3 regions of the Nocardioides sp. NPDC006303 genome follow, and region 2 is predicted to be linked to each of the others. Evidence: riboswitches for the same ligand, from Rfam matches in the RefSeq annotation. Region 2 holds a riboswitch; each other region holds the start of a gene.

What was found. A riboswitch is a leader RNA that binds a small molecule or an ion and turns the genes downstream of it on or off. The one in region 2 is predicted to bind cobalamin.
Region 1: it holds a riboswitch for cobalamin, as region 2 does, so the genes downstream of both, ABZY89_RS26360 (VWA domain-containing protein) here and ABZY89_RS28755 (cobaltochelatase subunit CobN) in region 2, are expected to answer to the same signal.
Region 3: it holds a riboswitch for cobalamin, as region 2 does, so the genes downstream of both, ABZY89_RS26325 (ribonucleotide-diphosphate reductase subunit beta) here and ABZY89_RS28755 (cobaltochelatase subunit CobN) in region 2, are expected to answer to the same signal.

The regions. Positions count from the first base shown of each region.
Region 1 is NZ_JBEXRR010000051.1:15,520-18,743, forward strand. It holds gene ABZY89_RS26360 (VWA domain-containing protein) at 1-1,691, opposite strand, end outside; cobalamin riboswitch at 1,717-1,856, opposite strand; gene cbiE (precorrin-6y C5,15-methyltransferase (decarboxylating) subunit CbiE) at 1,919-3,103, shown strand; gene ABZY89_RS26370 (helix-turn-helix domain-containing protein) at 3,106-3,224, opposite strand, start outside.
Region 2 is NZ_JBEXRR010000068.1:10,989-14,212, reverse strand. It holds gene ABZY89_RS28755 (cobaltochelatase subunit CobN) at 1-1,717, opposite strand, end outside; cobalamin riboswitch at 1,751-1,896, opposite strand; gene ABZY89_RS28750 (GNAT family N-acetyltransferase) at 1,874-2,434, opposite strand; gene ABZY89_RS28745 (helix-turn-helix domain-containing protein) at 2,551-3,171, shown strand; gene ABZY89_RS28740 (hypothetical protein) at 3,164-3,224, shown strand, end outside.
Region 3 is NZ_JBEXRR010000051.1:6,344-9,567, reverse strand. It holds gene ABZY89_RS26330 (ribonucleotide reductase N-terminal alpha domain-containing protein) at 1-1,030, opposite strand, end outside; gene ABZY89_RS26325 (ribonucleotide-diphosphate reductase subunit beta) at 1,030-2,028, opposite strand; cobalamin riboswitch at 2,179-2,396, opposite strand; cobalamin riboswitch at 2,486-2,671, shown strand; gene ABZY89_RS26320 (iron ABC transporter permease) at 2,785-3,224, shown strand, end outside.

The DNA.
Region 1 (3,224 bases), on a different contig from region 2:
AGCTCGGCGCTCTCACCCCGGAAGGTGATCATCCCGACCTTGTCACGGCGCCGGTAGGCGTCGAGCAGCAGCGAGAGGACGGCAGCCTTGACCTGCGCCATCCGCTTGCGCGCGGCCATCGACCCGGACGCGTCCACGCAGAAGAGGACCAGGTTGGCCTCCCGGCCCTCACGGACCGCGGTGCGGAGGTCCTCGATCCGCAGCTCGACCTTCGCCGACGTACGGTCTCGGGCGCCCTGCTTGCCCGCGGCCGCCTTGAGGGTCTCGACGAGGTGGAGCGAGCCGCGGGTGCTGACGCTCGCGCCGATCCGGCGGCCGCTGCTCCCGATCGCCTTGCTCCGGCCGCCGGTGCGGCCAGTGCCCAAGCCGGTTACGGTCAGGAGGCGGGGGCGGTACGCCGGGGCAGCGGCAGTGACGGACTCGGGTGCGGCACCGGAAGGAGCCTGTGGCTGGTCGGGTGCGTTGTCGGCCGTGTTGGTTTCGACACCGCTCGCTTCGCTCGCGGGCTCAACCAGCGGGGGTTCTCCGTCGGTCGAGCTGTCCCCGTCGGTCGAGCCACCGGAGCCGCTAGGCGGAGGCGTGTCGAGACCAACACCGTCACCTTCGGCGCCCGAGTTGTCCCCCGAGTCATCCGAAGGCCCGCCCTCCGGCGGCTCGGGCGGCAGCTCCTCGTCGCCGAGGATGCGGTCGAGCAGGTCCTCGTCGAGCCCGGGAGCGTCGAAGGGGTTGCGACGGCGGCGGTGCGGGAGCGCCAGCAGAGCAGCCCGGCGGATGTCTTCGCGGGTGACCTCGGAGCGACCGGCCCAGGCCGCGTGCGCGACCGCGGTGCGGGCGGTGACGATGTCGGCGCGCAGCCCGTCGACCTCGAACGCCGCGCAGACCTCGGCGATCTTGAGCAGCCCGGGCGCGGTGAGCCGAACCTTCCCGACGAGCGCACGAGCAGCAGAGATCTGAGCGGTCAGATCGCGCTCGGCGGCCACATAGCGCTCGACGAACGCAGGAGCGTCCAGGTCGAAGGCCATCCGGCGGCGTACGACCTCGGCGCGCAGCGCCGGATCCCGGGGCGCGGCGACCTCGACCGTAAGCCCGAAGCGGTCCAGGAGCTGCGGGCGCAGCTCGCCCTCCTCGGGGTTCATCGTGCCGATCAGCACGAACCGGGCGGCGTGCTCGACCGAGACGCCGTCCCGCTCGACGCTGACCCGGCCCATCGCCGCCGCGTCCAGCAGCAGGTCGACGAGGTGGTCGTGGAGCAGGTTGACCTCGTCGACGTAGAGCAGGCCGCGGTGCGCCCGCGCGAGCAGCCCCGGCTCGAACTCGACCGCGCCGCGCGACAGCGCGCTCTCCAGGTGGAGCGAGCCGACGACCCGGTCCTCGGTCGCCCCTACCGGGAGCTCGACCAGGCGCACGGGCCTGCTCTCCTCGACGGCGGCGGACCCGAAGGGCCCGTCAGGCGACTCCGCGGACGGGTCGGCCGGGTCGATCGAGAACCGATCCCCGGCGTAGACCGAGATCGAGGGCAGCACGGCCGCCAGACCGCGTACGGCCGTCGACTTCGCGGTCCCCTTCTCGCCACGGACCAGGACGCCGCCGATCTCCGGGGAGATGGTGGTGAGCACGAGCGCGAGGCCCATGTCGTCGAGGTCATCGGCCTGGCAGCCGAGGACGGCAGAAAATGGGTAATGAACCGGCATGGAGAGGCTCCCGCTCCCTATCGCTTGGATTGGATGGACGCGGGGCCGGTCTTCGGACTTGTCGAGTCCCCACGAAGGGGCTCGTTCACCGCAGCGGGCCTGTGCCGGATTCTCACCGGCTTCCCAGATTCTCCCTTCCCACCGTCCTCACCAGCTCCTGTGACAGAGCCGATGACTGGGCAGTCGGGGCACCTCGCGCCTGAGCGGCCACTGTAGCGTCTGGCCTCATGATCGTCGTGGTGGGCATCGGTGCCGGAGGTTGGGACGAGATCCCCGTACGTCACCAGCAGCTGATCCGGGAGTCCGCCGTCCTCCTCGGCGGGAAGCGCCATCTCGACCTGGTCCCGGACGTGCCCGGCCAGCGGCGCGAGCCCTGGCCATCACCGCTGCGCGAGGGCCTCCCGGCGCTCCTCGACGGCCTCGGGGAAGCGGTCGCCCTGGCCTCGGGCGACCCGCTCGTATCCGGCATCGGGACCACCCTGATCTCGCTTCTCGGTCGAGAGAACGTACGCATCGAACCGGCCGTCTCCTCCGTCGCCCTCGCCCGCGCCCGGATGGGCTGGGCCGCCGAGTCCTGCGTGGTCGTCAGCCTCGTCGGCCGCGACGTGTCGCTGGTCGCGCGCGAGCTCGCTCCCGGCCGCCGGATCCTCGCGCTCTCCTCGGACGAGTCCACTCCCGAACAGGTCGCGAACCTGCTGGTCACCACAGGTTTCGGAGCCTCGAGGATGACCGTCCTGGGCGAGCTCGGCGCGGAGACCGAGAGCACGCGGACCGCGACCGCCTCGGCGTGGGAAGGGGAGGTGCCGCGCCTCAACATCGTGGCGATCGAGTGCGTAGGCGCACCGCTCTTCGGCTGGGCTGCCGGCCTCCCCGACGACGCCTTCGAGAACGACGGCCAGCTGACCAAGCGCGACCTTCGGGCCTCGGCGCTGGCCCGCCTCGCCCCGGTCCCGGGGCAGCACCTGTGGGACGTCGGCGCAGGCGCAGGCTCGGTAGGCATCGAGTGGATGCGCACCCACCCCACCTGCACCACGACGGCGATCGAGGCCAGCCCAGAGCGGGCGGCCCGGATCGCACGGAACGCGTCCCGACTCGGCGTAACCGGCCTGACCGTCGTCGAGGGCCGCGCCCCCGATGCCCTGGCCGACCTCCCCACCCCCGACGCGATCTTCATCGGCGGCGGCGCGACCCGCCCCGGCGTACTCGACGCCTGTCTGCGAGCCCTCCGCCCCGGCGGCCGCATCGTCGTCCACGGCGTCACCCTGGAGACCGAGCAGCTCCTCGCCACCGCCTACCAGGCACACGGCGGAGAGCTCACCCGGATCGCGGTCGAGACCTCCGCCCCGATCGGCACCTTCACCGGTTGGGCCCCGGCCAGGTCGGTCACACAGTGGACCCACTCCATCGGGTGAGATCAGCCGGCGAGGTCGCGGCGCCAGCGCGGGGTGGTCGACTCGAGGGCCGCGAGAAGCCCGACGGTCTCTGACGGGTCGCTGAGGCGGTCGCCGAATAGTTCCTTGATGCGCCTGAGCC
Region 2 (3,224 bases):
GCTTCGCCTGGGCACCCTCGCCGGGGTCGTTGACCAGGAACGGGTAGATCAGCGGCATGTTGCCGATCGCCGCATCCGGGCCGCAGGACGCCGAGAGCGCGGCGTTCTTGCCGGGCAGCCACTCCATCGAGCCGTGCTTGCCGAGATGGACGACGGCATCGGCGCGGAAGCCGTTCTCGAGCCAGCGGTAGGCACCGAGGTAGTGGTGCGACGGCGGCAGGTCCGGGTCGTGGTAGATCGCGACCGGGTTCTCCCCGAACCCGCGCGGCGGCTGGATCAGGATGACGATGTTGCCGGCCTGGAGCGTGGCCAGCACGAGCTCGCCCGACTCGTTGATGAAGAGCTCGCCCGGCGTCGGTCCCCAGGTCTCGACCATCTGCTCGCGCAGGTCAGCGGGGAGATCAGCGGTCCACTTGTCGTAGTCGGCCTTGGAGATGCGTACGTGGGCGTCGGTGAGCTGGGCGTTGGTCAGCCACTCCTCGTCCTGGCCACCGGCCGCGATCAGCGCGTGGATCAGCGCGTCGCCGGCGGCGGTGTCGCCCTCCTCCGCGGCGACGGAGTCGAGGATGCGTACGACCTCGTTGTCCTGCCCCAGGTCATAGCCCTCCTCACGGAGCCGGCGCAGCATCCGGATCGCGGAGACCGGAGTGTCCAGGCCGACGGCGTTGCCGATCCGGGAGTGCTTGGTGGGGTAGGCGGAGAGCACCAGGGCGAGGCGCTTGTCCGGGTTGGGCGTGTGCCGCAGGCGCGCGTGGTTGACCGCGATCCGGGCGACCCGCGCGGTGCGCTCGGGGTCGGCGACGTAGTGGGGGAGACCCTGCTCGTCGAGCTCCTTGAAGGAGAACGGGGCGGTGATGATCCGCCCGTCGAACTCGGGGATCGCGATCTGGTTGGCCGAGTCGAGCGGCGTGACGCCGTCGTCGGAGGCCTCCCACTCCGCACGAGAGCTGGTCAGGCACAGTCCCTGGAGCACCGGGATGTCGAGCGCCGCCATCCGCTCCACGTCCCAGGCCTCGTCCTCGCCACCGGCGCTCGCCGAGGCGGGTACGGAGCCACCGGCCGCGAGCACGGTCACGATCAGCGCGTCGAGGGTGCCGAGCGCCTCGTAGAGGTCGTCGGGCGCCGAGCGCAGCGAGCCCGCGAAGACCGGTACGCCGGTGGCCGCGTCGGTCGCGTCGATGGCGTCGGCCAGCGCGTGGGCGAACGCGGTGTTCCCGCTGGTCTCGTGGGCTCGGTAGTAGAGCACCCCGATTCGCGGCTTCCCGTCGGTCGAGCCGGGCCGCTCCGCGAAGCCCCAGGCCGGGACGGTCGCCGGCGGCTCGAACCCGAAGCCGGTCAGCAGGACCGTGTCGGAGAGGAACGCGTGCAGCTGGGCGAGGTTGCCCGGCCCGCCCTCGGCGAGATAGCGGTGAGCCTCGGCGGCGACACCCATCGGGACGGTGGAGTGCTCCATCAGCTCGGCACTCGGCTGCTGCTCGCCACCGAGGACCACGACCGGCGTGCCACGCTCCTTGACGGCGCTCAGGCCGTCCCACAGGTCGGTGGGCGAGCCGAGGAGCCGGAAGACGACCAGGTCGGCGTCGGCCACGACCTGCTCCAGATCGGTCGCTCGCGACGGGTTCGCCCAGGCGTAGTCGGCGCCGCTGGCACGGGCCGAGAGCAGGTCGGTGTCCGAGGTGGACAGAAGGGCGATGCGTACGCGTGCAGAGTCGGCCATGCCGAGTTCCTCCTAGGGGTTCTCGCCCCGTCGATCGGTCGGATAGCCCGTGGCCAGTGTCTGGCTGTGTCCGTGCCCAGAAGCTGTACGGACGTCACAGTGGCGGAACCGCCCCGGACTCTCACCGGGTTCCTGCGCCACGAGCGTGCTCGCAGCCTACCCCGCGCGGCGCGCGAGCCAGGTCTCGCGGGTGATCTCGTACTCGACCTCTCCGTTGGCGTGCCCGGCGAGCGGTTCCTCGAAGTCCTCGTGGAACGCGCGTACGAAGCTCATCCCGACGGAGACCATGGTCGCGCGGGACGCCTCGTTGACCGCCATCGTCTGCGCGATCACCCGATCGATCCCGAGGTCCTCGAACCCATGGCGGAGCAGCTCGAGCGAGCCTTCCTTCGCGAACCCCTTGCGCCAGTGGCGCTGCGGGAGCCGGTAGCCCAGCTCGGCGGCATCGGTGCGCGGCGGGTTGTCGGGCGGCTCGAACATGTAGAGCCCGACTGCCTCACCGGCCGCGTACCCGATCCACTTGCCCAGCGCCTCCGTCTCCTTCGCCACCCGGATCCACTTGTGCATCCGCTCCTCGGTCTCCTCCGGTCTGAGCGCGCGGGTGAACAGATGGCGGAGCACTACCGGATCGGAGTTGAGCTCGACCAGGAACGGCAGATGCTCCTGGCTCAGCGGGACCAGGTCGAGGCGCTCGGTGCGCAGACGGGCTTGCGGCATGGGGCGACGCTAGTGAAGACGTACGCCACAGGCACCTGGTTTCTGGGGCGATCCGGGTTCGACGTCGTCCGACAAGCCAATTGACAAATCTGTTTGTCAATTGCATCCTGGATCTTGTGAGCAACGGCATCATCTACGTCGACGAGCCGGACCGAGTGGCCGCGGCGCTGTCGCCTATCCGTCGGCAGCTGCTCGGTCACCTGCAGGAGCCCACGTCTGCTACCCAGCTCGCCGCCGTGCTCGAGCTGCCTCGCCAGCGGGTGAACTACCATCTGCGGGCGCTGGAGTCGGCCGGGTTGGTGGAGCTGGTCGAGGAGCGGCAGCGCCGTGGATTCGTCGAGCGGATCGTGCGTGCGAAGCCGGGCGCGATCGTGGTCGACCCATCGGTGATGGGCCGCGGATCCGACTCTGCTGAGAGCGCGGGGCGGATCATGGACCAGTTCGCCGCCGACCACCTTGTCGGGGTGGCGGCGGCCACCGTGCGGGATGTGGCCCGCATGCAGGTCAAGGCAGACGAGCAGGGCAAGCGCCTGCTCACGTTCACGATCGAGGCAGCCGTGCGCTTCGCTGATGCCGCCGACGTGCACAGATTCACCGAGGAGCTGACCGAAGCGCTGCGGCGTACGGCCGAGGGTTTCGACAGCCCGACCGGTCGGCAGTACCGCGTGGTCATCGGTGGGCATCCCGCCCCGGCAGCGGTGACCGAACCGTCCGAACAGGAGCAGAGCGATGAATGACATCCAGAGCGGCGAGACGCCGCGGATCGAGGTCACCGCGGCGGCCTCGGCCG
Region 3 (3,224 bases), on a different contig from region 2:
GGCTGCGGGCCTTCTCGGTGTAGCGCACCGCGCGCTCCAGGCCGCGGATGGTGCGCGCCTTGCGCAGGAACGCCTCGGCGACCGCGTCGAGGAAGACGGTCGCGACGTACGCCGTGTCCTGGTCCTTCCACTCGTCGTAGGTCGACAGGTTCAGCGAGGAGAGCACGCAGGTGTAGGAGTGGTCCTCGTCGGAGAAGAGTGTGATCTCCGAGCACAGGTTGGAGGCCTTGTTGGCCAGCCCGTTGGCCCGGTACGACTCGGTCTGGGCGGCGTTGACGGTGTCGACCTTCCAGATGTAGCCCTTGCCCAGCACCACTCGGATCTTCAGCACCCGCTGATAGCGCTCGAGCGCGTCGCGGTCCCCGGCGAGCATCCGGTCGATGAACGCCTGGCTGAAGATCCAGCCGACGTTCTTGTTGGCGGGCTCGCGGAAGATCAGGTCGGCGAGCTCGAAGAAGTCCGGGTGGTCCACCGGCAGGTAGCCCGCCCAGGAGCCGCGGCGGGTGGCGCCCTGGCTGATCTGGTTGGTCATCTCCACGAAGTTGCAGAAGACCGGGACCACGCCGTTGGCCTTGCCGTTGTCGCTGAACTTCGCGCCACGGGGCCGGACATCACCGAGGTACGCCGAGGTCCCGAACCCGTTCTGGGAGAGGATCGCCGCCTCCTTGAGGGTCTCGTAGAAGCCCCAGACCGAGTCCTCGACGTACGAGCCCTCGCAGGAGACGGGCAGACCCCGGTCGGTGCCCAGGTTGGACAGCACCGGCGTCGACGGCGAGAGCCAGCCGTTCCAGATCGCCTCGAAGAACCGCTCCGTCCAGGAGACGCCGTCCTCGCGCGGGTACATCTCGTCGGCGAGTTCGCCGGCGGTGCTGGCGATGGTCTCGTAGCGCTCCCGGACGCTCTGCTCGGCGACGGTGTACTTGGCCTTGAACATGGCGTAGCCCGCCGTGGTCATGAAGGCGGGCACGATGCCCTCGGCCTGCAGGGCCTTGCGCTCGGCAGAGAGCGCCTCCCAGTTGCTGTTGCTCATTAGAAGCTGAACTCCGTCTCGCCGATGTTGCGGTTGTATTCGTTGCCGGTGACCTGGAAGAAGTCGTGGAACTGGGTGCCGTTGATGCCGCTGTAGAACCATTCGGCGATCGGGTTGGCCTCGACGTTGAACAGCGGCTCCATCCGCATGTTCTCCAGGGTCATGTCGATGCGGGACCTCACGAAGGTCTCCAGGTCGGCCTGGTCGATGCCGGCGATCGGCCCGTGGTCGAAGAGCATCTCCACGATCCGGGCCTCGTGGGCGTAGAGGTGCTCGGCGACGCCGCGGACGCGGGCGAAGAGGTCGTCGCGCTCGGCCTCGAACTTGTCGGCCGGGACGGTGGCGGCGTACTCATCGAGGGTGGTGTTGAATAGCCAGGCGCCGCCGGTGGCGTGCAGGTTCTCGTCGCGGGCGGAGAAGTTGATGCCGCTGATCACGTTCTGCAGCAGGTTCTTCCCGCCGGACTGGAAGTGCTTGAGGAAGGCGAAGTTGGAGTAGAGGACGCAGTTCTCCATCAGCGTGAAGACGCTCAGCGCGTAGAGCAGGTCCTCGTCGGCGATCGCGTCCCAGACGAACTGGATCCGCTCGGCCAGCACCGGGTCGTTCTTGTAGGAGTCGTAGAACTCCTCGGTGTCGATCATCAGCACCTTGTTGAGCTTCGCGTAGAACGGCGCGTGCATGTTCAGCTCGGCGAACGAGAAGGCGTTGGCCATCATCTGGACCTCCGGACGCGGGAACGCGTGGAAGATCCGGTCACCCCACACCTCGCCGCCGAGGATCAGCTCGTAGATGGTGAACAGCTTCAGCGTGGTCTTGACCGCGGCCTGCTCGGCGTCGGTCATGTTGACCAGGAAGTCCTGCTTGTCGTTCTCGACCGGGATCTCCTCAGCGGTCCAGAAGATGCTCCGCTGCTTCTTGGCCAGGTCCTCGGCCATCGGATAGTCGAAGACGTACGCCGACTTCTCGGTGCGGATCGGTAGACCCTCGGTGTCGATCAAGCCCCATGCCCCTTGCTCACGCGGGCCCCCGGCCCGCTGGATGTCTCGTGCATCCGTGCCGAGGCAGGGAGGACGGCGGCAGCGCGCCGGGCGGACCCGGTCACGTGGTGCTCGCTCGATCCCCTGACCTTCCCTCGAGGTCGCGGACCCCACCATGAGGTGGGCACTGGCAGGTCTTCGGACTCGTGGGCGTCATCGTGCTCGGTCCTAGTGGCCGTCGCTTCCCAGGAGCCGGCTTGCTCCCAGTGCTTCGTGACGGCGGTCGTTCCCACTCACCGCTGCGGGGCAGTCCCGGACTCACACCGGGTTCCCTCTTGCCTCTCCCGCCCCGTCGCCGAGGTGGGAGAACCAGCTGCGAGGACCACTATATGCGGGAATTACACCAATGCAACTTCCTAGATCTTGTGTTCCGCCGTGTCGTCGGAAACGTCTCCGACACCGTCTCCGCAGCCCGTGCTAGCCTCTGCGCCGAGTCGAACGCATCCTGATGGATGCCAGGGAACTCCGGTGTGAATCCGGGACTGGCGCGCAGCGGTGAGGGCGACGGTGACGGCCAGGAAGCCACTGGGGACCGAGTCCCTGGGAAGGCGGCGTCACCGGGTGAACCCGAGTCCGAAAACCTGTCGGCTCAGATGTACGTCACGGCCCTCGCGACCAGGGTCCAGAGGACCTGAGAGGCCGACCGCCGTGGAAACGCTGTCCCGCGAGACCCTGAGCCCGCGCCGTGCTCGTGAGGGGAGACGACGAGTCCCGTTCGTGCCGCTGGTGGCCGGGCTGCTGCTCGCGTCGGTGCTCAGCGCCGTCGCGTCCCTGGCCTTCGGGTCCGAGCGGATACCCCTCGGTGAGGTCGTCGCGACGGTCGGCGACCGGCTCCAGGGCGACGCGCCGGGGAAGTGGGACGTGATCGTGTGGGAGCTGCGTGTCCCCAGGGCGATGATGGCGCTCGCGGTGGGCGCCGGCCTGGCAGTGGCCGGTACCGGCATGCAGACCCTGGTCCGTAACCCGCTCGCCGACCCGTTCCTGCTCGGGATCAGCTCGGGCGCCTCGGTGGGGGCGACGGCGGCGATCACCACCGGGGCGCTGGGCGGCCTCGGCATCTATGCCGTCTCCGGCGGAGCGCTGCTCGGGGCGGTCGGCTCGGCGATGCTGGTCTGGTTGGTGGCCACCGCCCAGGGCGGGTTGACCCCGATCCGGCT